Regions from separate parts of the Photobacterium sp. Hal280 genome, predicted to be linked through region 2. Evidence: riboswitches for the same ligand, from Rfam matches in the RefSeq annotation. Region 2 holds a riboswitch; the other holds the start of a gene.
The links. Region 2 has a riboswitch for lysine ahead of lysC (lysine-sensitive aspartokinase 3). Riboswitches for the same ligand answer to the same signal wherever they lie in the genome.
Positions count from the first base shown of each region.

Region 1 (15,722 bases), 1.7 Mb from region 2:
TGTTTCCCGGATGTGCCGCCCGAAGAGGCAACAAATCGCTTGTTACTGGACAATTTCTTCTCTAACGGTTCAAACGATGTATGCAGTGGCAAACTCGCCTTTGTTAATTTTCCTGAAAAAAGCTTACTCAAAGGCACACCGCTTCTTTTTCCATCCCATACTTTTGTGATTGAAGTGCTGGAAAACTGTACCCCCTCAGACACACTGCTGGACTCGGTCAGGGACCTTCATCAGCGTGGCTACCAGATAGCACTGGACGATTTTAATCCGAGCGTGGAATGGAACCGGTTTCTGCCTTTCGTCCACATCATTAAATTTGATTTACAGCTGACGCCCATTGATAAGGCGCGCTTCTTTATTCGTCGCCACAAAGACAAACCTATTCAGTTTCTGGCTGAAAAAGTGGAAACCTACGCCGAATTCAAAGAAGCCAAAGCAGCGGGTTTTCATCTGTTTCAGGGGTATTTCTTCAGCAAACCGGAGATGATGCAGCAAAAAACCCTCAGCCCTTCTGCGCTGACGACGCTGCGGCTCTATCAGCAGATCTGCCAGGATGTTGTGAATTTTGATGAGGCAGAAGAAATCATTGCGACTGATTTGTCCTTGTCGTACAAATTGTTACGCCATGTGAATGCCATCACCTCAAACCGTGCTGTGCCCATTTCTTCATTCAAGCAGGCACTCATTTATCTGGGAGAAGAACGGCTTCGCCGCTTTATCAGTTTTGTGGCGACCTCCCACGTGACCCGTGACAAGCCGCCATCACTCTACTGCCTGTCTTTGCAACGGGCCCATCTGTGTGAACTTCTGGCCGCCGATATTTCCCCGAAATTAAATGGCAACCGTGCTTTCCTGACGGGACTTTTCTCGATGCTGGATTCACTGCTTGATCAGCCGCTTGATGTGTTGATCCCTATGCTGCCGCTTGATATCAGCATTCAGGACGCCTTGATCCATCGTAAAGGTAAACTGGGGTATCTGTTGTCACTGGTGTGTGCTTATGATCATGCCGACTGGGATCAGGTGGATACCATGTGCTCTAAACTGGGCCTGGAGAGTGAACATGTTGCGAACCGCTACCTGGAATCTTTAGAATGGGTGACCAGCATAGAAGAACTGCAATAAATGATGACGAACACACAATTATGTCCTTGTGGCAGCCAACAGCCTTTGTCCCTTTGCTGCCAGCCTGTCCATCAGCACCCGTCGGCTGCTCACCATCCTGAGCAGTTGATGCGTGCCCGATACAGCGCGCATGTTCTGGGATTGGTCGATTTTGTCGTCGCGACTTACCATCCCAGTTGCCAGGCAGAACAATACCGCGATGCCATCGCAGACTCCATCAATAGTGAATGGCTTGGGCTTGAGGTTGTCAGCAGTCAGATCGCCAGCGATACTGAAGGCTATGTCGAATTCAAAGCCTTTTACCGTGACGGTAACCAAGACTATTGCCTGCACGAAAAGTCACGTTTTTTACGTGAAATGGTCGGCAACAGCCAGCAATGGTTCTATGTCGACGGTGTGTATCCGGAAGCAACTGAACCGATGAAAGCCAGCCGGAATGATCCCTGTCCGTGCGGTAGCGGCAAGAAGTTTAAAAAATGCTGTCTGTAAGCCATTCTCGGTGATGGCATGCGGCACGAAGAAATTTTCAAAATGTACTAATTAACTATTGCAAAACCGCCTTAGCTTGGTTAGTGTGAATAGCAAGTCCACAGTCAATAATGATTTAGACAGAGTACATAATTATGCGTATCCAAATGGTAAACCTAAACCACCATCATCATCCTGATTAGTCTTTCAGGAGGATACGCCTCACTCTGGAAGACGACAAATCGCCTCTTCCAGCGGTCGCTACATGTAAGCAGCATTCAGACCCCCGGAAGAGAAATCTTCCGGGGGTTTTTCGTTTTAGCTTTGAAATTAAAAATAAATTAAGCATATAGGGAATGTCATCATGCAAACACAACGACTACGCATTGCTATCCAGAAGAAAGGACGACTGAGCACTGAATGTAAAGATCTCCTGAAACGCTGCGGTGTGAAATTCAATCTGATCGGTGAGCGCCTTGTGGTTCACTGCGAAAATATGCCTATCGACCTGCTGCTGGTTCGTGATGATGACATTCCCGGTCTGATCATGGATGGTGTCGTTGATCTGGGCTTCATTGGTGAAAATGAATTAGAAGAAGTCGGGCTTGAGCGTGCGGCACGAGGTGAACCCAGCCACTACGAGATGCTGCGCCGTCTGGATTTCGGTGGCTGCCGTCTGTCTATTGCGATCGATAAAGACGAGGAATACCAAGGCCCGCAAGATCTGCAAGGCAAACGCATTGCCACGACCTACCCGCAACTGGTGAAGCGCTACATGACTGAACAGGGTGTGACATTCAGCACCTGCATGCTCAATGGTTCTGTCGAAGTTGCCCCTCGGGCCGGCCTGGCCGATGCCATCTGTGACCTGGTTTCCACCGGTGCCACTCTCGAAGCCAACGGCCTGAAAGAAGTCGAAGTGATCCTGCAGTCAAAAGCGGTACTGATTCAGCGCTCTGGTGATTTCAGCGCCGACAAACAAGCGCTGATCGAGCGTCTGTTAACCCGTATGCAAGGTGTGATTCAGGCCAAAGAGTCAAAATACATCATGCTGCATGCACCGACTGAATGCCTGGAACAAGTGACAGCTTTACTGCCTGGCGCGGAAGACCCGACCGTGCTGCCGCTGTCTCACGACAAGAGCCGGGTTGCCGTTCACCTTGTCAGCTCAGAAAATCTGTTCTGGGAAACCATGGAACAACTAAAAGCGCTGGGCGCCAGCTCAATTCTCGTTCTGCCCATTGAGAAAATGATGGAGTAAACACCATGAAAACGGTTGTATGGCAATCTCTGAGTGAACAGCAGCGTGAATCGTTACTGCAACGTCCGGCCATCACTGCAGGCGAGAATGTGACGGTAATTGTGAAAGATATCATTACCGATGTTCGTGAACGTGGCGATGAGGCCTTGCTGGCACTGGCAGAAAAATTCGATAAAGTCCGCCCGGATTCCATCACAGTCAGCCAGAACGAGATTCAGGCCGCTGCTGACAGACTGTCAGAAGACATGAAGCAGGCGCTGCAGCAGGCTTATGCCAACATCGCCAAGTTTCACAAAGCGCAAAAAACCAAGCCGCTTCAGGTTGAAACACAACCTGGTGTGATCTGCGAGCAGGTCACCCGGCCCATTAATGCCGTAGGTCTGTACATTCCGGGTGGCAGTGCACCCTTGCCGTCGACGGTATTGATGCTGGGCGTACCGGCACAGATTGCCGGGTGCCGCCGCGTGGTCCTTTGTTCGCCCCCGCCGATTGCCGATGAGATTCTGTATGTCGCCCAACTGTGTGGTATTACAGATGTCTACAATATCGGTGGTGCGCAGGCGGTTGCAGCCATGGCATACGGCACGGAATCTGTGTCCAGAGTCGACAAAATTTTCGGCCCGGGTAATGCGTTTGTTACCGAAGCCAAACGTCAGGTCAGCAACGATTTCAAAGGTGCCGCCATTGACATGCCAGCCGGCCCGTCTGAAGTGATGGTGATTGCCGACAGTGGCGCGGATCCGGATTTTATCGCGGCTGATTTACTCAGTCAGGCAGAGCACGGACCAGATTCACAGGTTGTGCTGGTCACCCCTGAGCCAAGTATTGCCGACCGTGTCGCGGATGCCATTGCACAACAGCTCAACACGCTGTCCCGCGCCGATATTGCCCGTCAGGCACTCGGCTCGAGCCTGATGATCATTGCCGACAGCATCACGCAGTGCGTGTCCATCTCGAATCACTACGGGCCTGAACACCTGATAGTCCAGACCCGTAACCCACGTGATTTAGTGCCCCTGCTGGATAATGCCGGCTCGATTTTCCTGGGCCACTGGTCACCGGAATCGGTCGGCGATTACGCCTCCGGCACCAACCACGTACTGCCCACATACGGTTATACCAAAACATACTCCAGCCTGGGCCTGGCCGATTTTACCAAGCGTATGACAGTCCAGGAACTCAGTGCCGATGGCCTGCTGGAACTGGCGCCGACGGTAGAAACCATGGCAACCGCAGAAGGTCTGGACGCACACCGCCGTGCCGTCAGCATCCGGGTAGACAAAATCAAACAATCACGCGCATCGACGTTGAAAGAGGCTTAAGATGAACCCTGAATTACTGGCTCGTAAAACCATTCGCGACCTCACGCCATACCAGTCAGCACGCCGCCTTGGTGGCAGTGGTGACATCTGGCTGAATGCCAACGAGTCGCCGTTCGTCAATGAATACAAGATTCAGTGTGATCGCCTGAACCGCTACAGCACCTGCCAGCCGGAAGCACTGATTCAGGCTTATGCCGATTATGCGCGGGTCGATAAATCCCAGGTCCTGACCTCCCGCGGGGCTGACGAGGGAATTGAATTGCTGGTTCGCACTTTCTGTGAGCCTAAGCAAGACAGCATTCTTTACTGCCCGCCGACTTACGGCATGTACAGCATCAGCGCAGAGACTTTTGATGTGGGCGTGAAACAAGTACCGCTGACCTCTGACTGGCAGCTGGATTTGCCTTCAATTGCCGAGAATCTGGACGGCGTCAAACTGGTGTTTGTCTGCAGCCCGAATAACCCGACCGGCAACCTCATTCGCCGTGAGGACATTATTGCGCTGCTGAACATGACGCAAGACAAAGCGCTGGTGGTGATGGATGAAGCCTATATCGATTTCTGTCCGGAAGCTTCCACGGTTGATTTACTGGCGCAGTTCCCGAATCTGGTGATCCTGCGTACCCTGTCCAAAGCCTTTGCACTGGCTGGCCTGCGCTGTGGTTTCACACTGGCGAACGCTGTAGTGATTGATTTGCTGCTGAAAGTCATCGCGCCTTACCCGGTTCCTGTACCTGTGGCCGATATTGCGGTCCAGGCCCTGTCGCCCGCCGGCCTGGCCAGAACCAAATTTCAGGTGCTCGACCTAAGCGCCAACCGTGCTTACCTGCAGGCAGGACTGAGTATGTTACCCGGCGTGACGGTATACGACGGCTATGGGAACTATCTGCTGGTGCGTTTTCCCGACGGGGACGCCTTGTTCAAGGCCCTGTGGGACAACGGCATTATTTTACGCCGCTCGCCGATCGAGAACTGTATCCGTATCAGTATCGGCAGCCGGGATGAGTGCGAGAAGACCCTGGCCTTCATCCGCACTCAGCTGGAAAAGATTTCGTAATTTGGAAGGATTCTATTGTGAGCAAGGAAAAAATTCTCTTTATTGATCGCGACGGTACGCTGATTGCCGAACCGCCGGTAGACTTTCAGGTCGATCGGCTGGACAAACTTGAGCTGGAGCCCTTCGTCATCCCTGCCCTGTTAAAACTGCAGGAGGCAGGCTATAAACTGGTCATGGTGACCAACCAGGACGGATTGGGTACCGACAGTTACCTGCAGGCTGACTTTGATGCCCCGCACAATATGATGATGGCCATTTTCGAGTCTCAGGGCGTTCGCTTCGATGAGGTGCTGATCTGCCCGCACTTTGAACACGACAACTGCAGTTGCCGCAAGCCGAAGCTTGGCCTGGTCAAAGATTACCTGCAACAGGGCCGTGTCGATTTTGCCACCTCTGCGGTGATCGGCGATCGTCAGACCGATCTGCAGCTGGCCGACAACATGGCTCTCCGGGGGATTCAGTACCAGCGCGAAAACCTGGGCTGGGCGCAGATCGTGGCCGACCTCACCACTCGCCCACGCATTGCTGAAGTGGTTCGCAAAACCAAAGAAACCGATATCAGAGTCAAGGTCAATCTGGATCAGTCCGGCGGCAATGTGATTGAGACCGGTCTGGGCTTTTTCGATCACATGCTGGATCAGATTGCCACTCACGGCGGATTCCAGCTCATCCTGACCGTGGATGGCGACCTGCACATTGATGATCACCACAGCGTGGAAGACACCGCACTGGCACTGGGCCAGGCGCTGAAAGAAGCGCTGGGCGACAAACGCGGCATCGGCCGCTTTGGTTTCAGCCTGCCCATGGACGAGTGCCTGGCTCAGTGTGCGCTGGACCTGTCCGGCCGCCCCTATCTGAAATTCGATGCCAAGTTCAGCCGTGAAAATGTCGGTGATCTGTCAACGGAAATGGTCCCGCACTTCTTTCGTTCCCTGACCGATACCCTGGCCTGCACGTTGCACCTTTCTTCCGATGGCAACAACGATCACCACATCGTTGAAAGCCTGTTTAAAGCCTTTGGCCGTACCTTACGCCAGGCCATTAAAGTGGAAGGCAACGAGCTGCCAAGCAGTAAAGGGGTGCTGTAATGACTGATTCAACACAGAAAGTGGTGATCATTGATACCGGATGCGCCAACGTGTCGTCAGTGCGATTTGCCATTGAACGTTTGGGTTATCCGGTGACCGTCAGCCGGGATCCTGAGATTGTGCTGGCGGCAGATAAACTCTTCCTGCCCGGTGTCGGTACCGCCAGTGAGGCCATGAAAAACCTGGCCGAGCGCGATCTGATCACCCTGATCAGCCAGGTCGACAAACCCTTGCTGGGCATCTGTCTGGGCATGCAGCTGCTGGGTGAGTATTCGCAAGAGCAAGGCCAGAATGGAACGCAGCACGTGCCGTGCCTGAAACTCTGTCCGGCCCCGGTGCAGAAAATGCACACAGGTGAGCTGCCCTTACCGCACATGGGATGGAATACCATTACCCCGGAACAGGGCCATCCCTTGTTTAACGGCATCCCTGCCGGCAGCTATTTCTATTTCGTTCACAGCTACGCTATGCCGGCATTCAATACTGAGCAAGGCAGAACCATAGCCAGCTGTGAATACGGCCAGCCCTTTACTGCCGCAGTGCAAAGCGGCAATTACTACGGGGTGCAGTTTCACCCTGAACGGTCCGGTAAAGCCGGTGCGCAACTGATTCAAAACTTTCTCGATATGTAGGACGACAAGGACTGGTTATGATTATTCCCGCACTCGATTTAATAGATGGTCAGGTCGTCCGCCTGTTTCAGGGCGATTACGGTCAGGTGACCGAGTATAAAGTCAACCCTGCAGAGCAGTTTGCACTGTATCACCAGTCAGGAGCTGACTGGCTGCACCTGGTGGATCTGACCGGCGCGAAAGACACTTCAGCACGTCAGCTCGATTTAATCCGCACCCTGCTGGCCAGCACGCCAGCCAATATCCAGATTGGCGGCGGCGTTCGCAGTGAGCAAGATGTAGCGGATTTGCTGGATGCCGGCGCACAGCGTGTTGTGATTGGTTCAACCGCAGTAAAACAACCGGAAATCGTGAAGGCCTGGATGGAAAAGTACGGCCCGGAACGTATCGTACTGGCGCTGGACGTTAACATTGATGACAACGGCCAGCGTAAAGTCGCAGTCTCCGGCTGGCAGGAAGATTCAGGTGTCACCATTGAAGCCCTGATTGAAGATTTCCGCACTGTGGGCTTAAAGCATGTTCTGTGCACGGATATCTCACGCGACGGTACGCTGGCTGGCTCTAATGTCGATCTGTACCGCGACTTATGTGCGCAATACCCGGACGTTCAGTTCCAGTCATCCGGTGGTATCGGATCACTGGACGACATTGCTGCGCTGAAAGGCTCAGGTGTGGCCGGCGTGATTGTCGGCCGTGCCCTGCTGGACGGTAAATTTACCGCAGAGCAGGCATTTGCCTGCTGGAACGCGTGATAAGGAGCCTGACATGTTAGCAAAACGTATTATTCCCTGCCTGGATGTCCGTGACGGCCAGGTCGTTAAGGGCGTCCAGTTCCGAAATCACGAAATCATCGGTGACATCGTGCCGCTGGCAAAACGCTACGCGGAAGAAGGGGCCGATGAGTTAGTTTTCTACGATATCACAGCGTCCAGCGACGGCCGTGTGGTTGACAAAAGCTGGGTCGAACGCGTCGCCGAAGTCATCGACATTCCGTTCTGCGTTGCTGGCGGCATTAAATCCGCCGACGATGCCCGGCAAATTCTGCAATTTGGCGCAGATAAGATTTCAATCAATTCGCCGGCGTTAGCCAACCCTGCGCTGATCACTGAGCTGGCCGACAAATTCGGCGTGCAATGTATTGTGGTGGGTATCGATTCTTACTTTGATGCCAAAACCGGTCAGTATCAGGTTTACCAGTTCACCGGTGATGAAAGCCGTACCCAGGTCACCCAGTGGCAAACCGCTGACTGGATTGAGGAAGTGCAGCGCCGCGGGGCAGGTGAAATCGTGCTGAATATGATGAACCAGGATGGTGTTCGCCAGGGTTATGATCTGACTCAGCTGAATCTGGTGCGCGACCTTTGCAAAGTCCCGCTTATTGCCTCCGGCGGCGCCGGTGAAATGGCGCATTTTGCCGATGCCTTTAAGATTGCCAAAGTCGACGGTGCCCTCGCCGCTTCGGTTTTCCACAAGCAAATCATTAACATTGGCGAACTCAAGCAATACCTCAAACAACAACAGGTGGAGATCCGACTATGAGCCTGAACAGTGAAATTAATTGGGCCAAAGTCGACGGTCTGGTTCCCGCCGTGGTGCAGGACAGCCGCAGTGGCCAGGTACTGATGCTGGGCTACATGAATGATGAAGCCCTCAGCAAAACGCTGGATACCCGGCAGGTGACTTTCTGGTCTCGCAGCAAACAACGTCTTTGGACCAAAGGCGAGACATCCGGCAATGTGTTGCAACTCAAACAGATTCAGCTCGACTGTGATCAAGACACCCTACTGGTCAGCGCCGAGCCTGTTGGCCCCACCTGCCATCTCGGTACGACCACCTGCTTCGACAAGGGCATTACAGACAGCGGCGAAAGTGCTACCGCCCCTGACCTGGTGTTTCTTCACCGACTGGAGCAAGTGCTGGCAGCCCGTAAAGGCGCCGATCCTGAGTCCTCGTACACCGCCAGCCTTTACGCTCGTGGCACCAAGCGGATTTCGCAGAAGGTGGGCGAAGAAGGCGTTGAAGTCGCGCTTGCGGCAACGGCGGGTGACAAAGAGGAAGTAATTTCCGAATCGGCCGATCTGATGTATCACCTGATCGTGTTGCTCCAGGATCAGGGGCTGAGCCTGTCTGATGTGATAGCCAAGCTGCAAGAAAGACACAAAGGTTAACCCGGCAATCGATCCCAATAAAAAAAGGAAGCTTTAACAGCTTCCTTTTTATTACGCCTTCATTTTGCGTTTGCTTTATCAGGCACTTTTCGCAGCCTGACGAGCTTGTTCCATCGCTTCTTTATAATGCTTCCGGCAAACCGATACGTATCTGTCATTACCACCGATTTCAACCTGATCGCCATCCGCTATGGCATTACCTGACGCATCATGGCGGATCACCATATTCGCTTTCCGGCCGCAATGGCAAACGGTTTTCAGTTCGACCAGTTTGTCGGCCCAGGCCAGCAGATACTGACTGCCTTCAAACAACTCGCCACGAAAATCGGTACGCAGACCATAGCAAAGCACCGGGATATCCAGTTTATCGACCACTTCAGTCAACTGGTGCACCTGGGCCTTCGTCAGGAACTGGCATTCATCCATTAACACGCAATCAACCCGTGACAAGCTGTTCATCTGAGACAGCTTTTCCCACAGGTTATCTTCCGGGCTATAGAGTTCAGCCTCTTCAGACAGGCCAATTCGCGAACTGACCTTGCCCTGACCAAACCGATTATCAATGGCTGCGGTAAAAATTACCGGCGACATGCCGCGTTCACGATAATTGAACGACGACTGCAACAGCGTCGTCGACTTCCCGGCATTCATCGCCGAGTAATAAAAATACATTTGCGCCATCAGGCTTTCCGCATCACTCTGAATGTCGCAAGATGCTACCGAAGAAGCATGCGAATTGGAAGCCTGGCTCTCCGCTTCATACGATGAGTCAGCTTGACGATGCATTCGTAGACACAGGGATAAAAAAACCGGCTCAGTCCACGACTAAACCGGTTCAACATCAAAACCGCATTGGTTTTATCGGGACATTTCTGGCATGGCTTTCAGCGGACGTTTGGCAATCCAGCCGAGGCAGACACAAACCAGTAAGAATGCGACCGTCGCTGCCACGAAAGACACAGCCAGAGACTCCGTCATCCCTAACACGGTAAAGCCGACCGCAGAGACGAGTGCAACAGACAACGCGTAAGGCAACTGGGTCGACACATGATCTATGTGATTACAGCGCGCTCCGGTTGAAGACAATATGGTGGTGTCTGAAATCGGTGAACAATGATCCCCAAAGACAGAACCAGCCAGTACAGCGCTGAGCATAGGCAGGATCAGGCTGATGTCAGTGGCCGCCGCCAGATCGCCGGCTATCGGCAGCATAATCCCAAACGTGCCCCAGGACGTACCGGTCGAGAACGCCATAATGCCGGCCAGCAAAAACAGAATCACAGGCAACCAGACAGGGTTAATATTGCCCTGAACCAAAGTCGACAGGAATTTACCTGTTGCCATATCACTGATGATGCTACCGATTGTCCAGGCGAAAAACAGAATCAGAATCGCGCCGAACATGGATTTCGCACCAATCCATAAAGCATGCAGAATGTGCTTTACCGGAATGGCCTGACGTCCCACGGCAACCAGTGCCGATAATAACCCCAGCAGGCCGCCGTAACACAAAGAGGCCCCGACATTGGTAGACTCAAAGGCGCCGAGAATAGAAAACGGTTTACCATCCGCCTGCAAACTCTGATTACCGGTGAAGATCATGAAGAATAATGTGGCGGCCACCAGCACCAGAATAGGAATAATGAGATCGCCCACTTTTCCATGTTCACTTTCTTCGATTTCAAGTTCGTCGTTCAAATCTTTCGCTTCGGCATGAATTTCATCATTGTCAAACCCGCGAGCATGACTGGCCTGAACTTCATGCTTCTTCATCAGACCAACATCTAATTGGAACCAGGCAACAACAAATACCATCAGCAGCGCGAACACGGCGTAAAAATTCATGGGTGCCAATTGCATGAAGGCACTTAACGCAGAATATTCAGTCACACCATGTGAAACCAGAATGCCACCCACCACTGTAATGATATATGCCCCCCAACTGGATGCAGGCATCAGTACACACATAGGCGCGGCAGTGGAGTCCAGAATATAAGCCAGTTTAGAGCGGGAAACATAAAAGCGATCGGTCACAGGCCGGGAAATCGAACCAACCGCCAGGCTGTTGAAATAATCATCAACAAAAATAAACACGCCAAGAAAAGCCGCTAAAAGTTTTGCACCGCGTTTACTTTTAATCTTAGTTTGCGCCCATTGTGCAAAGGCACGCGTACCGCCGGAGAGCGTCAGTAATGCCGTGGTCATGCCTAATAAAAGCAAGAAAGCAACAATACTCATATTCCAGGTATTGATGCTATCACCATCTATAAACAGCCCTTCAATTTTGTTTCTTAAATAAGAAACAGTATTGAACATACTGAAATCAGTCAGCAAAAACGCACCGATCAAAATGCCAATACCCAGCGAGAGAAGCACTCGTCGAGTCAGAATAGCAAGGCTTAACGCCACAAGTGGCGGTAAAATGGAAATGGAAGATTGGGAAAAATCTACTAGGTTCATGATCTCTACTACAACCGATCGTGGTTGGAGATCTACTGTTAAACACGGTACCGATGTCAACCGTGATGGGAAGCGATATAGGAAAGAGACTGTTGCCCCTCCCGACCCCACAGTAGCGCTCCATAGTTAATTGTAAGTTACTATGGCAGTGTTGCCCCTTTCGACGACAACCCCAGCAAGGTGATTTGACAGACCAACCTTACTTCGGCATTAGCTCCTTTCACTGACGTTCCTCGGGGTCACCTCCCGCCAGTTACTGATAGATAATGCACCTCTACCCTTAGTCAAGGAATCGCGTATTCTACTTTTTGTTATCTGATTTGCAACTACAGAAAGCCAATATCTGCTACTTTGAGTTAATACTACCGCACTAATCTTCTGTATTTACTTACATTTACGCCCAAAACACACTGTAATTAATATGAAATTATTAGCACTACAGCAAGTTAAAATATTCGTACATTCCCATTTTATTAACAAGCAAAAAAACGAATGGTGCCGTCTTTCATTGTCCAAAGATAAAGTTCAAGTATAAAAAACCGCCTGATTAATAATGTAAATTAACATTTTTATTTGGCAGTTGGGTTTAAAAAGTATTACTATTGCAGATATAAAGTGATTCACTAATAATTAGTATAACGCCAACAGGAAATTTGAAATGTCTGATGCAATGAAAGCGCTATTAAACCTTCGTAGTCTTCGTGCACTTGCTCGCGAATATTCACTGGAGCAACTGAAAGAAGCCCTGGAAAAACTTCAGACCGTGGTTGATGAACGTGAAGAATCAGAAGCGGAAGAAATCGCGAAAGAAAAAGAGCGCGAAGAGAAACTGAAGCAATACCGAGATATGCTACTGGCTGATGGTATTGACCCTGAAGAACTGATGGCAAACATTGGTAAAGCAAAAACTAAGCGTGCAGCACGTCCGCCTAAATACAAGTTCATCGATGAAAACGGTGAAGAGAAAACCTGGACAGGCCAAGGCCGTACACCAAGCGCTCTTAAAAAAGCACTGGATGAAGGTAAATCTTTGGACGATTTCAAACTGTGATCAAACAAGATTGATTACAGCTGATCAAAAAGCCCGGCAGCAATGCCGGGCTTTTTTATTATTCGCCATTAATAGTGCATGTCGTTTTTTTGTTCAGCTAAACCTGCAGCTATCGAATACTGTCTGCCAGCGTACTGACGGCTAACGCAAAATAATGCGATCGGTTCCATTTTAATAATGTTTGATAATTACCGTACACTAAGTAAGCTCTGCCATGATTATCATCGGGTTGCACCAGCCATGCATTGACCTCCACCTTAGGCAATGCGGTGCCATTCAAACGGCGCACACCCAGTTGCTCCCACTCAGACAGCGTTTTCATCTTTTGGGATTCCACACCCTTCAGACTGTCACTCAACCCCTCAGGAATGCGCACCTGGCGTCCCCATGTGTATTTGTCATCCCAACCTGATTTACTCAGGTAATTGGCTGCAGAAGCAAAAACATCATCTTCCGTTTTCCAGATATCAGCTTTACCGTCGTCATTTCCGTCAACAGCAAAGGTCAGGTATGAGGTCGGCATAAACTGAGGCTGCCCCATGGCACCGGCCCAGGAGCCTTTCATTTCTGCTGCAGTGATATGGCCTTGCTGTAAAATAGTTAAAGCCGCCATGACTTGCTCACGGAAGAAAGCTTCACGTCGGCCTTCATAGGCGAGCGTCGTCAATGCCTCAATGACATTATATGAGCCGGTTAAGCGACCAAAATTACTTTCCACGCCCCACAATGCCACAATGAATCTGGGCTGAACACCATACTGACGCCCGATCCGCTCCAGTACCGGTTTATGCTGCTGATAATACTTGTTCGCCTGTTCAATTTTCCACTGGGGAACGGCTTTGGGTAAATATTCATCCAGTGTTAATTTCTTTTCTGGCTGATTTTTATCAGCTTTAACTGCACGTTCTATGAATGCAACATCAGCGAAGGCGGATTCAAGAATCGAATCATCTATCCCCTTCTCACGTGCTTCTTGTTTTAGCCCGGAGACATAATTATCAAAACTTTCATCAGCCGTTACTATCGGTGATGCAAGGCCTAGTCCTAAGGACACAAAGACTGCTACCCATTGCTTACGCATATCCACCCTTTCATCGTCATGTATTATTTTCTGACTTTTTTGCTTTGTATTCGTCTAGAAGGTTAGTCACAGGTGGCGGAATTTGCAGGTAATACCCCTGGGTAGAGAGCAACTCCCGTACCTTATTGATATCCGCCAATGCTAACTTCCTCTCATCACTCAGTTTTAGCACCATTACAAACTGAGGTGTACCAAAAGTGTTCAATAAGGCTTCAGGTACATCTGAAAAATCATCTTTGGTATTGATATATAAATAGGTGTTTTCTTTTTTAGAACTTTTATAAATTGCACAAAACATGAGCTGACCTGCAGGTTACCAATCACCAGTATCTGACCACAAAAAGCAGAAAACATTCCAACCCGAATCAGGATCAGGGCTCCTCTGCGTTCTGCGTTCACGATTGTGGCTATCATTTAAACTTTATACCGAACTCTGACAAGGAGAACTTGCTGAGACCTGCCTGGGAATATACCATGCTATAACCTATGTGATAACGTACCTGAGCGCGAAATTGTCCGCGTAAGATGAATAAGCCATGACAAAAACGGCAGAATTAAAAGGGGGCAGTTACACGCTCTCATCTTTACACTTGGCTGACGGCGGCTTAGAACAGGCAATCAGTTTCCTGAAGGACAAAGTGGAGCAAGCTCCGGCATTCTTTGCCCATGCGCCTCTGGTGATTGATGTCAGCCAGGCTGGCAGAGCACTTGATTTCGAACAACTTCGACAAGGCATTCAGGATGCGGGCATGATCCCTGTCGGGATCAGTGGCTGCAAGCCCTCTCACCTGCAAGCGCAGGCAAAATCAGCCGGTTTTGCCATTATGAATGCGGCCAAGCAGGCCCGGGCCTCCAGCCCGGTAATGGAGCCGGCAAAAGTGATTCGCACCCCGGTGAGATCGGGGCAACAGATTTATGCAAAAAATTGCGATCTCGTCGTATTGAATCATGTCAGCGCAGGTGCTGAAATTATTGCTGATGGATGTATCCATATTTACGGGTGTTTGCGTGGCCGGGCAATTGCCGGCGCCAGCGGCCAAACTCATGCTCAGATTTTCTGCCATAATTTACAGTCAGAGTTGATATCTATTGCTGGTAATTATTGGCTAAGTGACAAAATTCAAGACGCTTTTTGGGGAAAAAGTGTCGCTATCTCTCTGACTGACAACAATTTAAATATAGAGCATCTGGCTGTATAACTTTGAAAAGGAATAATACAGATGGCACGAATTATCGTGGTGACCTCAGGTAAAGGTGGGGTAGGTAAAACGACCTCCAGTGCGGCCATTGCGTCCGGCCTGGCCTTAAAAGGTAAAAAAACGGCCGTCATTGATTTTGATATCGGCCTGCGGAATCTGGACCTGATTATGGGTTGTGAACGCCGCGTTGTTTATGATTTCGTCAATGTTATCAATGGCGAGGCAAAGCTTAATCAGGCGCTGATTAAGGACAAGCGTGTAGAAAACCTGTTCGTGTTGCCGGCTTCACAAACCCGTGACAAAGATGCCCTGAGTAAAGAAGGTGTCGAAAAAGTCTTGGCTGAATTAGATGCACTGGGTTTCGACTTTATCATCTGTGACTCACCGGCAGGCATAGAGACAGGCGCGCTGATGGCGTTATACTTTGCCGATGAGGCGATAGTCACCACCAACCCTGAAGTAGCCTCTGTGCGTGACTCAGACCGTATCCTTGGTATTCTCGACTCTAAATCCCGTCGAGCCGAGAACAGTGAAACACCGGTTAAGCAACACTTATTGCTCACTCGCTATAATCCCTCTCGTGTGGTTCATGGTGATATGCTCAGCGTTGCTGATGTTGAAGAAATTCTGCACATTCCACTGTTAGGCGTAATACCTGAGAGCCAGTCTGTTCTGAATGCATCCAACAAAGGTGAACCAGTGATCCTGGATGCCGATTCAGACGCAGGTCAGGCATATCAGGACACAGTTGCACGCTTACTGGGTGAAGACCGCCCGTTCCGATTCTTAGAGGAAGAGAAAAAAGGCTTC
Region 1 covers NZ_JARLUO010000005.1:2,082,908-2,098,629, forward strand. The annotation lists gene P4S53_RS18925 (EAL and HDOD domain-containing protein) at 1-1,125, shown strand, start outside; gene P4S53_RS18930 (YchJ family protein) at 1,126-1,614, shown strand; His leader region at 1,772-1,911, shown strand; gene hisG (ATP phosphoribosyltransferase) at 1,958-2,854, shown strand; gene hisD (histidinol dehydrogenase) at 2,860-4,176, shown strand; gene hisC (histidinol-phosphate transaminase) at 4,178-5,233, shown strand; gene hisB (bifunctional histidinol-phosphatase/imidazoleglycerol-phosphate dehydratase HisB) at 5,251-6,321, shown strand; gene hisH (imidazole glycerol phosphate synthase subunit HisH) at 6,321-6,953, shown strand; gene hisA (1-(5-phosphoribosyl)-5-[(5-phosphoribosylamino)methylideneamino]imidazole-4-carboxamide isomerase) at 6,971-7,705, shown strand; gene hisF (imidazole glycerol phosphate synthase subunit HisF) at 7,719-8,492, shown strand; gene hisIE (bifunctional phosphoribosyl-AMP cyclohydrolase/phosphoribosyl-ATP diphosphatase HisIE) at 8,489-9,121, shown strand; gene P4S53_RS18975 (thymidine kinase) at 9,200-9,802, opposite strand; gene P4S53_RS18980 (Na+/H+ antiporter NhaC family protein) at 9,980-11,581, opposite strand; lysine riboswitch at 11,687-11,866, opposite strand; gene P4S53_RS18985 (H-NS family histone-like protein) at 12,240-12,632, shown strand; gene P4S53_RS18990 (lytic murein transglycosylase) at 12,742-13,713, opposite strand; gene P4S53_RS18995 (YcgL domain-containing protein) at 13,730-14,011, opposite strand; gene minC (septum site-determining protein MinC) at 14,250-14,912, shown strand; gene minD (septum site-determining protein MinD) at 14,934-15,722, shown strand, end outside.
Region 1: it holds a riboswitch for lysine, as region 2 does, so the genes downstream of both, P4S53_RS18980 (Na+/H+ antiporter NhaC family protein) here and lysC (lysine-sensitive aspartokinase 3) in region 2, are expected to answer to the same signal.

Region 2 (15,722 bases):
TGCATAAGCAGTTATCATCAGGTGAATACATAGCCTGGTGAGGCGAACCGGGGGAACTGAAACATCTAAGTACCCCGAGGAAGAGAAATCAACCGAGATTCCGGCAGTAGCGGCGAGCGAAACCGGATTAGCCCTTAAGCGTTTTTAGTGTCAGGTGAAGGTCCCTGGAAAGGGCCGCGATACAGGGTGACAGCCCCGTAACCGACGATGCTTTAAGCGTGAAAACGAGTAGGACGGGACACGTGTTATCCTGTCTGAACATGGGGGGACCATCCTCCAAGGCTAAATACTCCTGACTGACCGATAGTGAACCAGTACCGTGAGGGAAAGGCGAAAAGAACCCCTGTGAGGGGAGTGAAAAAGAACCTGAAACCGTGTACGTACAAGCAGTAGGAGCACGCTTCGTGGTGTGACTGCGTACCTTTTGTATAATGGGTCAGCGACTTAATTTCAGTAGCAAGGTTAACCGTATAGGGGAGCCGTAGGGAAACCGAGTCTTAACTGGGCGTACAGTTGCTGGGATTAGACCCGAAACCAGGTGATCTAGCCATGGGCAGGTTGAAGGTGAGGTAACACTTACTGGAGGACCGAACCGACTAATGTTGAAAAATTAGCGGATGACTTGTGGCTAGGGGTGAAAGGCCAATCAAACCTGGAGATAGCTGGTTCTCCCCGAAAGCTATTTAGGTAGCGCCTCGGACGAATACTACTGGGGGTAGAGCACTGTTAAGGCTAGGGGGTCATCCCGACTTACCAACCCTTTGCAAACTCCGAATACCAGTAAGTACTATCCGGGAGACACACGGCGGGTGCTAACGTCCGTCGTGGAGAGGGAAACAACCCAGACCGCCAGCTAAGGTCCCAAAGTATCACTAAGTGGGAAACGATGTGGGAAGGCTCAGACAGCCAGGATGTTGGCTTAGAAGCAGCCATCATTTAAAGAAAGCGTAATAGCTCACTGGTCGAGTCGGCCTGCGCGGAAGATTTAACGGGGCTAAGTGATACACCGAAGCTGCGGCAATGCAATTTATTGTATTGGGTAGGGGAGCGTTCTGTAAGCGGTTGAAGGTGTGCTGTAAGGCATGCTGGACGTATCAGAAGTGCGAATGCTGACATGAGTAACGACAAAGGGGGTGAAAAACCCCCTCGCCGGAAGACCAAGGGTTCCTGTCCAACGTTAATCGGGGCAGGGTAAGTCGACCCCTAAGGCGAGGCCGAAAGGCGTAGTCGATGGGAAACGGGTTAATATTCCCGTACTGCTTATTATTGCGATGGGGGGACGGAGAAGGCTAGGTGGGCCAGGCGACGGTTGTCCTGGTTCAAGGGTGTAGGCTGCAGAATTAGGCAAATCCGGTTCTGCACTAAGGCTGAGACCCGATGTCGAGTCACTACGGTGATGAAGTCATTGATGCCATGCTTCCGGGAAAAGCCTCTAAGCTTCAGATAATAAGCAATCGTACCCCAAACCGACACAGGTGGTCGGGTAGAGAATACCAAGGCGCTTGAGAGAACTCGGGTGAAGGAACTAGGCAAAATGGTACCGTAACTTCGGGAGAAGGTACGCTCTTGGCGGTGAAGTCCCTCGCGGATGGAGCTGCTGAGAGTCGCAGATACCAGGTGGCTGCAACTGTTTATTAAAAACACAGCACTGTGCAAAATCGAAAGATGACGTATACGGTGTGACGCCTGCCCGGTGCCGGAAGGTTAATTGATGGGGTTATCTTCGGAGAAGCTCTTGATCGAAGCCCCGGTAAACGGCGGCCGTAACTATAACGGTCCTAAGGTAGCGAAATTCCTTGTCGGGTAAGTTCCGACCTGCACGAATGGCGTAATGATGGCCACGCTGTCTCCACCCGAGACTCAGTGAAATTGAAATCGCAGTGAAGATGCTGCGTACCCGCGGCTAGACGGAAAGACCCCGTGAACCTTTACTACAGCTTGGCACTGAACATTGACCCTACATGTGTAGGATAGGTGGGAGGCTTCGAAGCAGGTACGCCAGTATCTGTGGAGCCGTCCTTGAAATACCACCCTTGTCGTGTTGATGTTCTAACGTCGCCCCGTTATCCGGGGTGCGGACAGTGCCTGGTGGGTAGTTTGACTGGGGCGGTCTCCTCCCAAAGCGTAACGGAGGAGCACGAAGGTGGGCTAATCACGGTCGGACATCGTGAGGTTAGTGCAATGGCATAAGCCCGCTTAACTGCGAGAATGACGGTTCGAGCAGGTGCGAAAGCAGGTCATAGTGATCCGGTGGTTCTGAATGGAAGGGCCATCGCTCAACGGATAAAAGGTACTCCGGGGATAACAGGCTGATACCGCCCAAGAGTTCATATCGACGGCGGTGTTTGGCACCTCGATGTCGGCTCATCACATCCTGGGGCTGAAGTCGGTCCCAAGGGTATGGCTGTTCGCCATTTAAAGTGGTACGCGAGCTGGGTTTAGAACGTCGTGAGACAGTTCGGTCCCTATCTGCCGTGGGCGCTGGATGATTGAAGGGAGTTGCTCCTAGTACGAGAGGACCGGAGTGAACGAACCGCTGGTGTTCGGGTTGTGTCGCCAGACGCATTGCCCGGTAGCTAAGTTCGGCATCGATAACCGCTGAAAGCATCTAAGCGGGAAGCGAGCCCTGAGATGAGTCATCCCTGAGGCTTTAAGCCTCCTGAAGGGCTGTTCGAGACTAGAACGTTGATAGGCAGGGTGTGTAAGCGTTGTGAGGCGCTCAGCTAACCTGTACTAATTGCCCGTGAGGCTTAACCATACAACACCCAAGGGGTTTTACGGACTCCATGAGCACTTGAATGATGTGCTGAGAACACTAGTCAGATTTCCGAGATTGTGATTTATCGCCTGTGGGCGGTAGAGAAAGAATTTGCTTGGCGACCATAGCGTTGCGGACCCACCTGATCCCATGCCGAACTCAGACGTGAAACGCAGCAGCGCCGATGGTAGTGTGGGGTCTCCCCATGTGAGAGTAGGACATCGCCAGGTTCTGATTGCCAATTTGTCTACTGTAGCTTGCCGCTTTTGAGTGCTGCGATGCTCGTGTACTGAATGTACACTGCGCTTCTCGCATCAAAATCGACATCGCACAGCGACAAATGACTTAAACAAAGCAGTAAAGCGTAAGACTTTGTTTAGATAATAATTTGCTGGTATAGCTCAGTTGGTAGAGCGCACCCTTGGTAAGGGTGAGGCCCCCAGTTCAAATCTGGGTACTAGCACCAGAATTTGCTTAGCGACAATAGCGCTGTGGTACCACCTGATCCCATGCCGAACTCAGACGTGAAACGCAGCAGCGCCGATGGTAGTGTGGGGTCTCCCCATGTGAGAGTAGGACATTGCTAAGCACCCCTTTTAAAACCCAGCCTTTTGGCTGGGTTTTTTCATTTCTGATTTCCGCTATTTTTACAGTCCCATTTGCTAGCCTGTTGCTTTCATTAGAATTCTTCATCATTCCCTTAACTATCTATAATTCTTTTAATGCGTTAATGCTTGCAGAGTGAGTAGAAATTCTATAATTTTTGGGTATCTGGACGTCTGTACATCTTAGGGAGAGCAACACATGCCCATTAAAATTCCTGATCAGTTACCGGCAACGGATATTCTTCGTAGTGAGAATATCTTCGTCATGTCTGCCAAACGCGCTGCCAGTCAGGAAATTCGCCCGCTGAAGGTATTGTTGCTGAACCTGATGCCGAAAAAATTGAAACTGAAACTCAGTTTCTCCGCTTGTTATCCAACAGCCCTCTGCAGGTTGATGTTGAGTTACTGCGGATTGACAATCGGCCGACGAAAAATACGCCCACGGAGCATCTGGATACCTTTTATCGGCAGTTTGAAATGGTGAAGCACAGAAATTTTGACGGCTTGATTGTGACAGGAGCACCGCTGGGGCTGGTACAGTTTGAAGATGTGTTGTACTGGGAAGAAATTCAGGCAATATTGAACTGGGCAAAGGGACATGTCACTTCGACGATGTACGTCTGTTGGGCGGCTCAGGCAGGACTCAAGCTGATGTACGACTTACCTAAGCGTACCCGCAAAGAGAAATTATCAGGTATCTATTCCCATCAGGTTCACAATCCTCATCATCCGGTTCTGAGAGGCTTTGATGACACCTTTCTGGCGCCTCACTCGCGTTATGCAGACTTTTCCCCGGAGTTCTTGTCTGAGCATACGGATCTGGATATTTTGGCCACTTCTGATCAGGCCGGCGTGTATCTGGCTGCCACCAAAGATAAGCGCAATGTCTTTGTGACCGGACATCCTGAATACGATGCCCATACATTACATCATGAATATATGCGTGATTTGGGGGAGGGGATGGAGCCCAAGATTCCCGTGAATTATTATCAGGATAATGATCCGGATAAACCGCCAGTTGCAAGCTGGCGCAGTCATGGTCATCTGCTGTTTGCCAATTGGCTGAATTATTGTGTCTACCAGCAAACACCTTATGATCTGGAGCATTTCTCGGAAGACAAATTTACCAAAGATGATTGAACATCTTAGTCTTGGTAAACAAAAAGACCTGCCGCAGCAGGTCTTTTTTTATGCCAGAAATCAGATACTCAAGACTTGGGAGCGGTTTCCGGCTGCGGGTGAGCCGGAGCCGCTGGCTCATTTTCTTTTGCTTTATTTGCTTCCCAGAGTTTCGCTTTTTCGATCATCGGTGTGATGGTTGAACCCTGAATCAGGATAGAGAACACCACAACTGAATAGGTCATCACCAGAATCAGTTCTTTGACATCAATGTTCTTCTCCGGAATGACGATAACGCCGGCAGGAATTGCCATCGCCATGGCCAGAGCCAGGCCACCGCGCAAGCCACCCCAGGTGAGGATTTTTACCGATTCCGGGTTGTATTGACGGAAGCGTTTAAAGCCAAGATATGACAGCTTGACACTTAAATAACGAGCCAGCAGTACCAGCGGCACAGCAATCACCATCAATGTCCAGTCTTCCTCATGGAAGCTGAACGACAACATGCTCATACCAATCAGCAGGAAGAGTACGCCGTTCAGGAACTCATCAACCAGCTCCCAGAAGTGGTCCAGATGATCTTCACTCTCTTTTGAAAAGCCGATATAGCGGGTCCAGTTACCAATCATGATCCCGGAGACCACCATAGCCAAAGGCCCGGATACATGAATCACATCGGCAAAAGCATAACCGGCCGTTGGGATCCCCAGAGTCAGCAGAAGCTCCATCGAGTGATCGTCGGTCGAGCTGATCAGATAATGGAACAGCAGACCTAAAACAAAACCGTAAGTAATGCCACCAATGGCTTCTTGCAGGAAAAGATGGCCGACACCGAGCACAGTCGGGGCTTCATCGCCAAAGGCGATGGTAAACAAAGTCACAAAGATGACCAGACCAAAACCATCGTTAAACAGCGACTCACCTTCAATTTGGGTGGAGATGCGGCGCGGTGCGTGCAGTTTTTTCACGATAGCCAGCACGGCGATCGGGTCTGTCGGTGAAATTAATGCGCCAAACAGCAGGCAGTAGATCAGGTCAAACTGGATCCCCAGCATCTGGCAAATCCACCACAGACTGCCACCGATGAAGAAAGTGGAGAACAGTGTGGCCCCCAGAGCCAGAATGGTGATTTCCCATTTTTGATCTTCGAGATGTGGCAGCTTGATCCCTAAACCGCCGGCAAAAAGCAAGAAGCCCAGTATGCCTTTTAGCAGAAAGCTTTCGAAGTCGATCTGACCCAGCTGTTCCGCAGCGATTTCCTCCAGGTGAAACCAGCCGTTGTGACCTGCGATCACAATCCCGAGCGATAAAATAATAGCACCGGCTGTGATGGCGATAGTGGTTTGCATCTTGCCTATTTTGTGGTTAATAAAGGCAATCACCATCGCGGCGGCGGCGAGAAAACAGAGGGTACTGTATACCGACATCCTTGATCCTCATCTGTTGTTAAAGTGTTAAGCAAAAATTGTGACAAAATATAAATGTTCGGGCCTCTGATAGCCATAAAAACTTTAGGCTTACGCTTGGATAATAAGTTTCCGCAAACGATGTATGGACGTCTAGATTTCCAATCAGGCTGTGATAGGATGTTAGCAGCTGATAGGTTTAAGTGTAAGGAAGTAAGCAGTGTCGAAGGGAACGGATTTAATACAAAAGCGACTTAAGGAACAGATCCTCATCATCGATGGGGGCATGGGCACCATGATCCAGAGCTACAAGCTGGATGAAGAGGATTACCGTGGTGAACGTTTTTCTGATTGGCATTCGGATCTGAAAGGCAATAACGATCTGCTGGTACTCTCCCAGCCGCAACTGATCAAGGATATTCACTCCGCTTACCTTGAGGCCGGCGCCGATATTCTTGAGACCAACACCTTCAACGCGACGACCATCGCCATGGCTGACTATGACATGGAAAGCCTGAGCGCTGAGATTAATTTCGAAGCGGCGAAGCTGGCCCGCCAGGTGGCTGATGAATGGACGGCAAAAACCCCGGACAAGCCGCGCTTTGTGGCTGGTGTACTCGGTCCGACCAACCGAACCTGTTCAATTTCGCCGGATGTCAACGATCCGGGTTTCAGGAATGTGTCGTTTGATCAGTTAGTGGTTGCTTATTCCGAATCAACCCGCGCTTTGATTGAGGGCGGGGCCGATATCATTCTGATCGAAACCATTTTCGATACCCTGAATGCCAAAGCCTGTGCGTTTGCCGTGGATACGGTCTTTGAAGAGCTGGGTGTGACTTTGCCTGTGATGATTTCAGGGACAATCACAGATGCCTCCGGCCGTACCTTATCAGGACAAACCACAGAAGCTTTTTACAATTCTCTGCGGCACGTCAAACCTATCTCATTTGGCCTGAACTGTGCGTTGGGTCCGGATGAACTGCGTCAGTATGTCGAAGAATTATCGCGTATTTCGGAGTGTGCGGTCTCTGCGCACCCAAATGCCGGTCTGCCCAATGCGTTTGGCGAATATGATCTGGAAGCCGCTGAAATGGCCGACCATATCAAAGAGTGGGCAGAGTCCGGTTTCCTGAACCTGGTGGGCGGTTGTTGTGGGACCACGCCAGAGCATATTCGTGAAATGGCCCGGGTGACGGCGAATGTCCCGCCACGTCAACTGCCTGAGATCCCAGTCGCCTGCCGCCTGTCAGGCCTGGAACCCCTGACCATTGAAAAAGACACCTTGTTTGTCAATGTCGGCGAGCGCACCAATGTGACAGGCTCTGCCCGTTTTCGTCGCTTGATCAAAGAAGAGCTTTATGACGAGGCGCTGGAAGTGGCACGTCAGCAGGTGGAAGCCGGCGCGCAGATCATCGATATCAATATGGACGAAGGCATGCTGGATGCTGAAGCGGCCATGGTGCGCTTTCTGAATCTGTGTGCTTCTGAGCCTGAAATCTCCCGCGTCCCGATCATGATTGACTCCTCCAAGTGGGAAATACTGGAAGCCGGCCTGAAGTGCGTGCAGGGAAAACCCATTGTGAACTCAATTTCTCTCAAAGAAGGCAAAGAGAAGTTTGTTGAGCAGGCAAAACTGATCCGTCGTTATGGCGCGGCTGTGATTGTAATGGCGTTTGATGAGGTGGGTCAGGCTGATACCCGTGAGCGTAAGAGAGAGATCTGTACCAATGCCTACCGTATTCTGGTTGATGAAGTGGGATACCCGCCCGAAGACATCATTTTTGACCCGAACATTTTCGCGGTAGCCACCGGGATTGAAGAGCACAATAACTACGCGGTGGACTTCATTGAGGCCGTGGGCGACATCAAGCGCACTCTGCCGCATGCCATGGTGTCGGGTGGGGTATCGAATGTGTCCTTCTCGTTCCGGGGTAATGAACCGGTGCGGGAAGCCATTCATGCCGTGTTCCTGTATCACTGTTTCAAAAACGGTATGGATATGGGCATCGTGAATGCCGGTCAGCTGGCTATTTACGATGATCTGGCAGACGAGCTGCGCGAAGCTGTGGAAGACGTCGTGCTGAACCGCAGGGATGATTCCACCGAACGTCTGCTGGATCTGGCTGACAAGTACCGGGGCAGTGGCGAAGCGGTAGAAGATAAAACGGCCGCAGAATGGCGCGGCTGGCCGGTCGATAAGCGTCTGTCCCATGCGCTGGTCAAAGGGATCACTGAGTTTATTGTTGAAGATACCGAAGAAGCCCGTCAGAACGCAGAAAAACCGTTAGAGGTCATCGAAGGGCCTTTGATGGCGGGGATGAACATCGTCGGTGATCTGTTCGGTGAAGGGAAAATGTTCCTGCCCCAGGTGGTGAAATCAGCCCGGGTCATGAAACAGGCGGTCGCCTATCTCGAGCCTTACATCAATGCTGAAAAGCAAGCCGGGCGCACCAACGGCAAAATACTGCTCGCCACGGTGAAGGGCGATGTGCACGATATCGGCAAAAATATTGTCGGTGTGGTGTTGCAGTGTAATAACTACGAGATCATTGACCTGGGGGTCATGGTGTCTTGCGACAAGATCCTGAAAGTGGCCAGAGAAGAGAAGGTCGATATTATCGGCCTCTCCGGGTTGATCACGCCTTCGCTCGATGAAATGGTGCATGTTGCCAAAGAAATGGAGCGGCAGGGTTTTGATCTGCCTCTGCTGATTGGCGGGGCCACAACCTCCAAGGCCCATACCGCCGTCAAAATTGAGCAAAACTACCATGCCCCTGTGGTTTATGTTTCAAATGCCTCGCGTGCTGTCGGGGTCTGTTCGGCACTTCTGTCGGATGCTCAGCGCCCGGCCTTTGTTGAGCGTCTGGATCAGGAATATGAGGTGGTGCGGGAGCAACATGCCCGTAAGCGTCCACGAAGTGCCCCTGTCAGCCTGGAAGCGGCCCGCGCCAATAAAGTGGCGATTGACTGGAATCGCTACACCCCGCCCGCACCGCATAAGCCGGGCATTCACGTCTTCAAGGATTTTGATATCGCGACCCTGCGCCGTTATATCGACTGGACGCCTTTCTTTATGACCTGGTCGCTGAGCGGCAAATATCCCACCATTTTGCGCCATGAAGTTGTGGGTCAGGAAGCCCAGCGCTTATTTGACGATGCCAATCAGCTGCTGGACGACATCGAAGCCAGCGGCATGATAAAGGCTAATGGCGTTTGTGGGCTGTTCCCGGCCAATAATATTGGTGATGACATTGAAGTCTACACCGATGAGAGCCGAACCCAGGTGCTGACAACCTTGCGCGGACTGCGCCAGCAGACAGAAAAACCCAAAGGGCCGAATTACTGTCTGTCGGATTACATTGCCCCGAAAGAAAGCGGTAAAGCCGACTGGATCGGAGCCTTTGCGGTAACCGGCGGTATCGGTGAATATGAGATTGCCGATCAGTTCAAAGCCAAAGGCGATGATTACAACGCGATTATGATCCAAGCGGTGGCTGATCGTCTTGCCGAAGCCTTTGCGGAATTCATGCACGAAACGGTCCGTAAGGACATCTGGGGCTATGCACCGGATGAGAACCTGAGCAACGAAGATCTGATCCGTGAGAAATACCAGGGTATCCGGCCTGCACCCGGCTATCCTGCTTGTCCGGAACACACAGAGAAAGGCGAGATCTGGAAATTGCTGGATGCGGAAGCCAATACCGGCATGATTCTGACAGAAAGCTACGCCATGTGGCCTGGGGCGGCCGTTTCAGGCTGGTACTTCTCGCATCCTGAATCGCGCTATTTTGCCGTCGCACAGATCCAGCGTGACCAGATGGAAAGCTACGCCGAGCGTAAAGGCTGGGACGATCTCGAAGCGGAGAAGTGGCTGGGGCCCAATCTGTGATGGCTGTTCACTGAAGACAAAAAGGCGCTCAATGAGCGCCTTTTTTCATTGGAACTGAAGGTGAAATTACTCAAAAATCTTACGGTGCAGATTCTGAGCAATCGGCATGGCATGCTCGGTTTTGACCAGGAAGCACAGATTGTGCGGGCTGGCACCGTAGCAGATCATACGCAGCTTGTAGTCGTCCAGTGTATCGAACACAGTACTGACTGAGCCGGCTGTCTGGCTCATGCGGTTACCAATCAGTGAAATCAGGCACAGATCCTGTTCAATCTCTACACGGCACAGCTCGCTGAGCGCAGCGTGCGCTCCCGGAGGCAGCGTCGGTGCGCCGCCGCCCGTATCGGTCTGATCCATGGTCAGAGAGACGCTGACTTCAGAGGTCGAAATCAGATCAACAGAGACCTTATGCTCAGCCAGAATCCGGAAGACTTCGGCCAGGAAGCCGTAAGCATGGAACATATTCAGGCTGGTCAGGGTGATCAGTGTCTGGTTGGAACGCAGTGCCAGCGCACGGAACAGCGGTGCTTCCGTCACGGACTTGCGGATCCAGGTGCCACCCTGCTCGGGGGCTCTTGACGATCCGACAAACACAGGGATCTGACGGCGAACGGCCGGGATCAGTGTTGATGGATGCAAGATCTTGGCACCAAAGTTCGCCATCTCCGAGGCTTCGCTGAAGCTGATTTCTTTGATTGGCGTTGCTTTGGGTGCAATACGCGGATCTGTGGTGTACATGCCAGGGACATCAGTCCAGATTTCCAGCGTGCCGGCATCCACCGCTTCGGCCATCAATGCAGCACTGTAATCACTGCCGCCGCGGCCAAGTGTCGTGGTACGCCCTTGTTCATCACTGCCGATGAACCCCTGAGAAACAACGATCTTCGATTGCAGCAGAGGTAACAGTTTTTCCTCTGTCAGCTGACGAATCATTTCTGGCTCTGGACTGGCTTTGCCAAAACGGCTGTCTGTGCGCATGACCTCACGGATATCGTAACGTATCGCATCAGCACCCAGCTCATTCATAATTTGAGTAAACAGGTAGGTCGACAGCAATTCACCGTTGGCAACCAGTTGGTCGGTTAACTCGGCGGATTTATGCTCCGCAGCTTTAACGGCCAGTTCACTCACCTGATCGAGAAGCGCATCAATGTGCTCAGCAATCATCTCTGGTTGCTGTAAATCCGCCAGAACACTTTGGTGAATCGCGCGCAGACGCTCTACCAGAGCGTGTCGGTGTTCGGCATCGGCTACGCCATTGGCCAATTCGACTAAAATATTAGTCACACCGGAACACGCGCTGATCAACACCAGTTTGGTTGTCGGATTATTGATTACGATCTTAGCACTACGGCTCATTGCAACGAAATCAGCCACACTAGTGCCGCCAAATTTTGCGACTGTGATTTCAGCGTTCAACGCTGAAGAAGAAATTACAGGGCTCAATGTGATCTCCCACTTAACAAAGCGTAAACATGGGGCAAAATTTGGGGAATCTTTCCGACTTGAGTGTCAGAAGAGCCATTAGGCGAGACGTACTAAGACTGCTGCTACCAGAAGCTCTCCACCTGCACTGGATGATGCAGGTGACAGCCAGAAGGATTCAACCTTCAAAGCCGATACGGCAAGCCCCCTGTCTTACCGTATCTCGGCGTTGCTCCCCCTCTCTATGGTGCTTTGGGGTGGGGCCCCGCCGCATAGATACCTGGATAACGCGCCTCTTCCGTTTTCACCTGAAAAATGAGCTTTCTCAGGGTGAACAAAAATTGCCCTTATTGAATATGAGAGGGGGGCTTTGTCAATGCTTGAATGCATTTTTATGTGCCAAGATTGTTACTGACTTTGCATAAATTTGCCTGCCTGGTTCCAGGTAAGGGTTGTTCTGTTATGCTCGTTAGAAATACCCTGCGAAAGCTACTGTTGCCAACTATAAATAATGCACTGAATTATAAGTAACTTACGTGTCTGTGCAGATGGAGAAGCCTGATGACAATTCAAAGTTTTTACCCACCTCAACGCATCCTGATGGGACCCGGCCCGTCAGACATTTATCCGCAGGTGTTGCAGGCGCTCAGTCGCCCGACGGTCGGCCATCTTGACCCGCTGTTCATTGGAATGATGGATGAGCTTAAGCAACTGCTCCAGTATGCATTTCAGACCACCAACCCATTTACTATAGCGGTCTCTGCGCCGGGCAGTGCGGGAATGGAAGCCTGTTTCGTGAATCTGGTCGAGCCGGGTGAGAAGGTAATTGTCTGCCGTAACGGGGTCTTTGGCGAGCGGATGCGGGAGAATGTGGTGCGCTGCGGCGGTGAAGCTGTGCTGGTGGATAATGCATGGGGAGAACCGGTTGATCCGCAAGCGGTTGAAGCGGCACTTAAAGCTCATCCGGATGCCAAAATACTGGCCTTTGTGCACGCGGAAACCTCAACCGGTGCGCTGAGCGATGCAAAAACCTTATCCCGTTTAGCCCGGGAACATGACTGCCTGACCATTGTTGATGCGGTGACCTCATTGGGCGGGGTGCCGCTGAAGGTTGATGAATGGCAACTGGATGCCGTGTACTCAGGGAGCCAGAAATGTCTGTCCTGTGTGCCGGGCCTGTCACCGCTGACTTTTTCGCCGCGGGCGGTCGAGAAAATTCAGCAGCGCAAGACACCGGTTCAGAGCTGGTTTCTGGATCAAAGCCTGGTGTTAGCCTACTGGAGTGGTGAAGGGAAGCGCAGCTATCACCATACCGCTCCGGTCAACAGCTTGTATGCATTGCACGAAGCCTTGGTTCGTCTGCAACATGAAGGGCTGGAGAATGCGTGGCAGCGCCATGCCAAGATGCACCAGTTATTGCGCGATGGCCTGGAAGCGATGGGGATCCGCTTTGTGGTGGATGAGCAAAGCCGTCTGCCGCAACTCAATGCGATTTATATTCCAGACGGGGCCGATGATGCGAAAGTGCGACAGGCCCTGCTGGAAGATTACAACCTGGAGATCGGTGCCGGGCTGGGGGCATTGGCCGGCAAAGCATGGCGCATCGGACTGATGGGATACGGTGCGCGTAAAGAGAATATCGCACTGTGCCTGAAAGCGCTGGAAGAGGTGCTGAAATAAGTATCAGCGCAGGAAAGAAAGCGGCTGCCCGGGCAGCCGCTTTTTTTGGGGAAGTCTTATGTCCTTGTCTTCAGTCTTGGTCTGCTTGCCCTTGAGCCTGTGCTATCTGGGGCGAGGCAGTTACGGTTTTTGGCTTGGGAAACGGCGGTGACGCTTCATCGCTGAAATCCATTCCCGGGAAAAGATACCGGGCTTCTTCCCGAACCTGTTCAGCTTGCTCGGTGTTGGCTAATGCCTGATGGGCTTTGATCAGATACTGATACAGAATGGGTCTGGGCAGCTCTTTGGCTTTTTGGTTTGCCCAGTGGATGAAGTCTGTTAGCAGCTCAGGATTATTCTGCTGAATGCCGATTTTCAACTGAGTCTGATACAGATCCCATTCAAACCGGTTGCGCCAGGCCCAGGTGTTATTGACCTTATCCAAGGCTGTTAAATCGGGTGGCGTCGATGATTCAAAGCGGGTCAGCATGGCACCTGAATATAAGGTCGAGGCCATAAAGAGGCTGACGACAACAGGCAACAGCATGGCGCTGATTCTGAAGGGTTTATAGAATCGCAGTGTGTGCTTGAAATATTTCGCGCTCAGGGCATCTACCCAATAGATCAGGAAAACAAAAATTATCCAGTGGATCAGCGAGTGGTAAAAGGGGTATTCAAGCTGGGTATGCAGTGTGATTGGGAACAGGAGCGCGACCAGAGCCAGATGGGTGTTGGCCGGCGCGCGACGAATTTTGGCCAGCACTGCCGCCGCCGCTATCAGCAGCGCCAGTACAGGTAAAATACCCCCTTCACTGGCCCAGAAAAGCAACTCGTTATGGGGATGATCCAGCCCGGGTAAACCATAGGGCGTTTCAGGATCAGCCTGATGTGCTTGTGCTGTCTGCATCAGGTAAGCGGACTCAAAATTGCCGTAGCCGACGCCCGTGATCGGGGAGTGCAGGAACATGTCCATGGCTTGCGGGTAGATAACTGAGCGGGCACTTTCCAGCGATACTCTGCCCGGCTGCGGATTCCAGTTCAGGCTGCTGGTCAGATTCCAGGTCACGCTTAATCCCATGACCAGCATCATCAGCCACACTCGCCACTGTACACGGGCAGCAAACTGTATCAGGTAGGGCAGGATAAGCAAAACCCCCGCCACACTGGCAATCCAGCCGGTTCGTGAGCTGAGCACGAACAGCATGGGGATCACCGCGACAGGCGTTAACTGAAGACCGAGGTGGGAGAGCGTCCAGCGGCCCTGAACCATCGGCTGCCGTGCCAGCAGGTAAGCTGAAAGAACGAGCCCGGTGGCCAGGAAGCTGGCCATCACGTTGGGTTGCTGAAAAATACCGTAGGGCCGGTTGAGATCCGTGTTATAGCCGATGCCATTGTCCGGCGAGATCCACAGAAACTGATACCAGGCCAGCGCGGCTTGCAGCCAGACCGCTTTTAAGAGCAACCAGAGTATTTGCTGACGCTGTTTCTGGCTGAAAGCAAACTGCTGCAGTGCCACGAAAAACAACCAGCCAGCCCAGAGGGCAAGGACTCTGTTGATGGCGCCTTCCGGCCGGGATTCCGGATACAGCATAGGGACAGACAACATCACGCAGCAGCATAAGAGAACCAGCGTCAAACGAGAGTAACGCAAGATTTTCTGTCGGCTGATCTCCAGCAGGCCGATGGCAATGGCAAAGCTGAAGGGGATCCAGCTGCTGATATTAAAGGGTAACTCCAGGCCGGCGCCTCCCTGATTATGCTGAAAATAGTGCATCGACAGCAGAAACAGAAAAGTCAGCGCCAGAATAAAAGGCCGTGTCAGCGGTTTACTGATGGTGGCAGCGGCCAGTCTCGTGCCCCTGAGTTGAATGACGGTCACAGTGTCCGGTCCCTCGGCGAATAGACAAAACGTCAGGCTGAACACTCAGCCTGACAGGGGTAATGTGTGTAATTATGCCTGCTGTTTTGCCGTTAAAGCAGGCAGCAGGGGTTTGAGGAAGCGGGCCGTATGCGAACCGGCGACCTCGGCAACCTGTTCCGGCGTACCGGTTGCGATGATCTCGCCGCCACCGCTGCCACCTTCCGGTCCCAAATCAATGATCCAGTCTGCGGTTTTAATGACGTCCAGATTATGCTCAATTACCACGATGGTGTTGCCGTGATCGCGCAGTCGGTGCAGGACACTCAGCAACTGCTGGATATCATGGAAGTGCAAGCCCGTTGTTGGTTCATCGAGAATATACAGGGTTTTCCCTGTATCACGCTTGGACAGCTCGCGCGCCAGTTTCACCCGCTGCGCTTCGCCGCCGGACAGCGTGGTCGCCGCTTGCCCCAGGCGGATATAGGATAGTCCGACATCCATCAGGGTTTGCAGTTTTCGCGCAATGGCTGGCACAGGATCAAAAAATACCCGCGCATCTTCCACTGTCATTTCCAGCACTTCATCAATGGACTGGCCTTTGTATTTCACTTCCAGGGTCTCACGATTGTAGCGTTTCCCTTTGCAGCTATCACAGGGCACGTAAACATCGGGCAGGAAGTGCATTTCCACTTTGATCACCCCGTCGCCCTGACAGGCCTCACAGCGGCCGCCTTTGACGTTGAAGCTGAAGCGGCCCGGTTTATAGCCCCGGGAGCGAGACTCCTGGGTGCCCGAGAATAGCTCCCTGATGGGGGTAAAAATGCCGGTGTAAGTTGCAGGGTTAGAACGCGGCGTCCGGCCGATCGGACTCTGATCGATATCGATCACTTTATCAAAGTGCTCCAGCCCCTGAATATCCACATAAGGTGCCGGTTCGCCTGTGGTGGCCCCATTGAGTTGATGGTGCGCAATTTTGAAGAAAGTGTCGTTGATCAGCGTG
Region 2 covers NZ_JARLUO010000005.1:373,838-389,559, forward strand. The annotation lists rRNA gene P4S53_RS10935 (23S ribosomal RNA) at 1-2,758, shown strand, start outside; rRNA gene rrf (5S ribosomal RNA) at 2,873-2,988, shown strand; tRNA gene P4S53_RS10945 (tRNA-Thr) at 3,149-3,224, shown strand; rRNA gene rrf (5S ribosomal RNA) at 3,232-3,347, shown strand; partial or broken gene metA (homoserine O-succinyltransferase MetA) at 3,563-4,503, shown strand; gene P4S53_RS10960 (cation:proton antiporter) at 4,572-5,909, opposite strand; gene metH (methionine synthase) at 6,109-9,777, shown strand; gene lysC (lysine-sensitive aspartokinase 3) at 9,844-11,223, opposite strand; lysine riboswitch at 11,327-11,508, opposite strand; gene P4S53_RS10975 (pyridoxal-phosphate-dependent aminotransferase family protein) at 11,764-12,882, shown strand; gene P4S53_RS10980 (PglL family O-oligosaccharyltransferase) at 12,953-14,740, opposite strand; gene uvrA (excinuclease ABC subunit UvrA) at 14,813-15,722, opposite strand, start outside.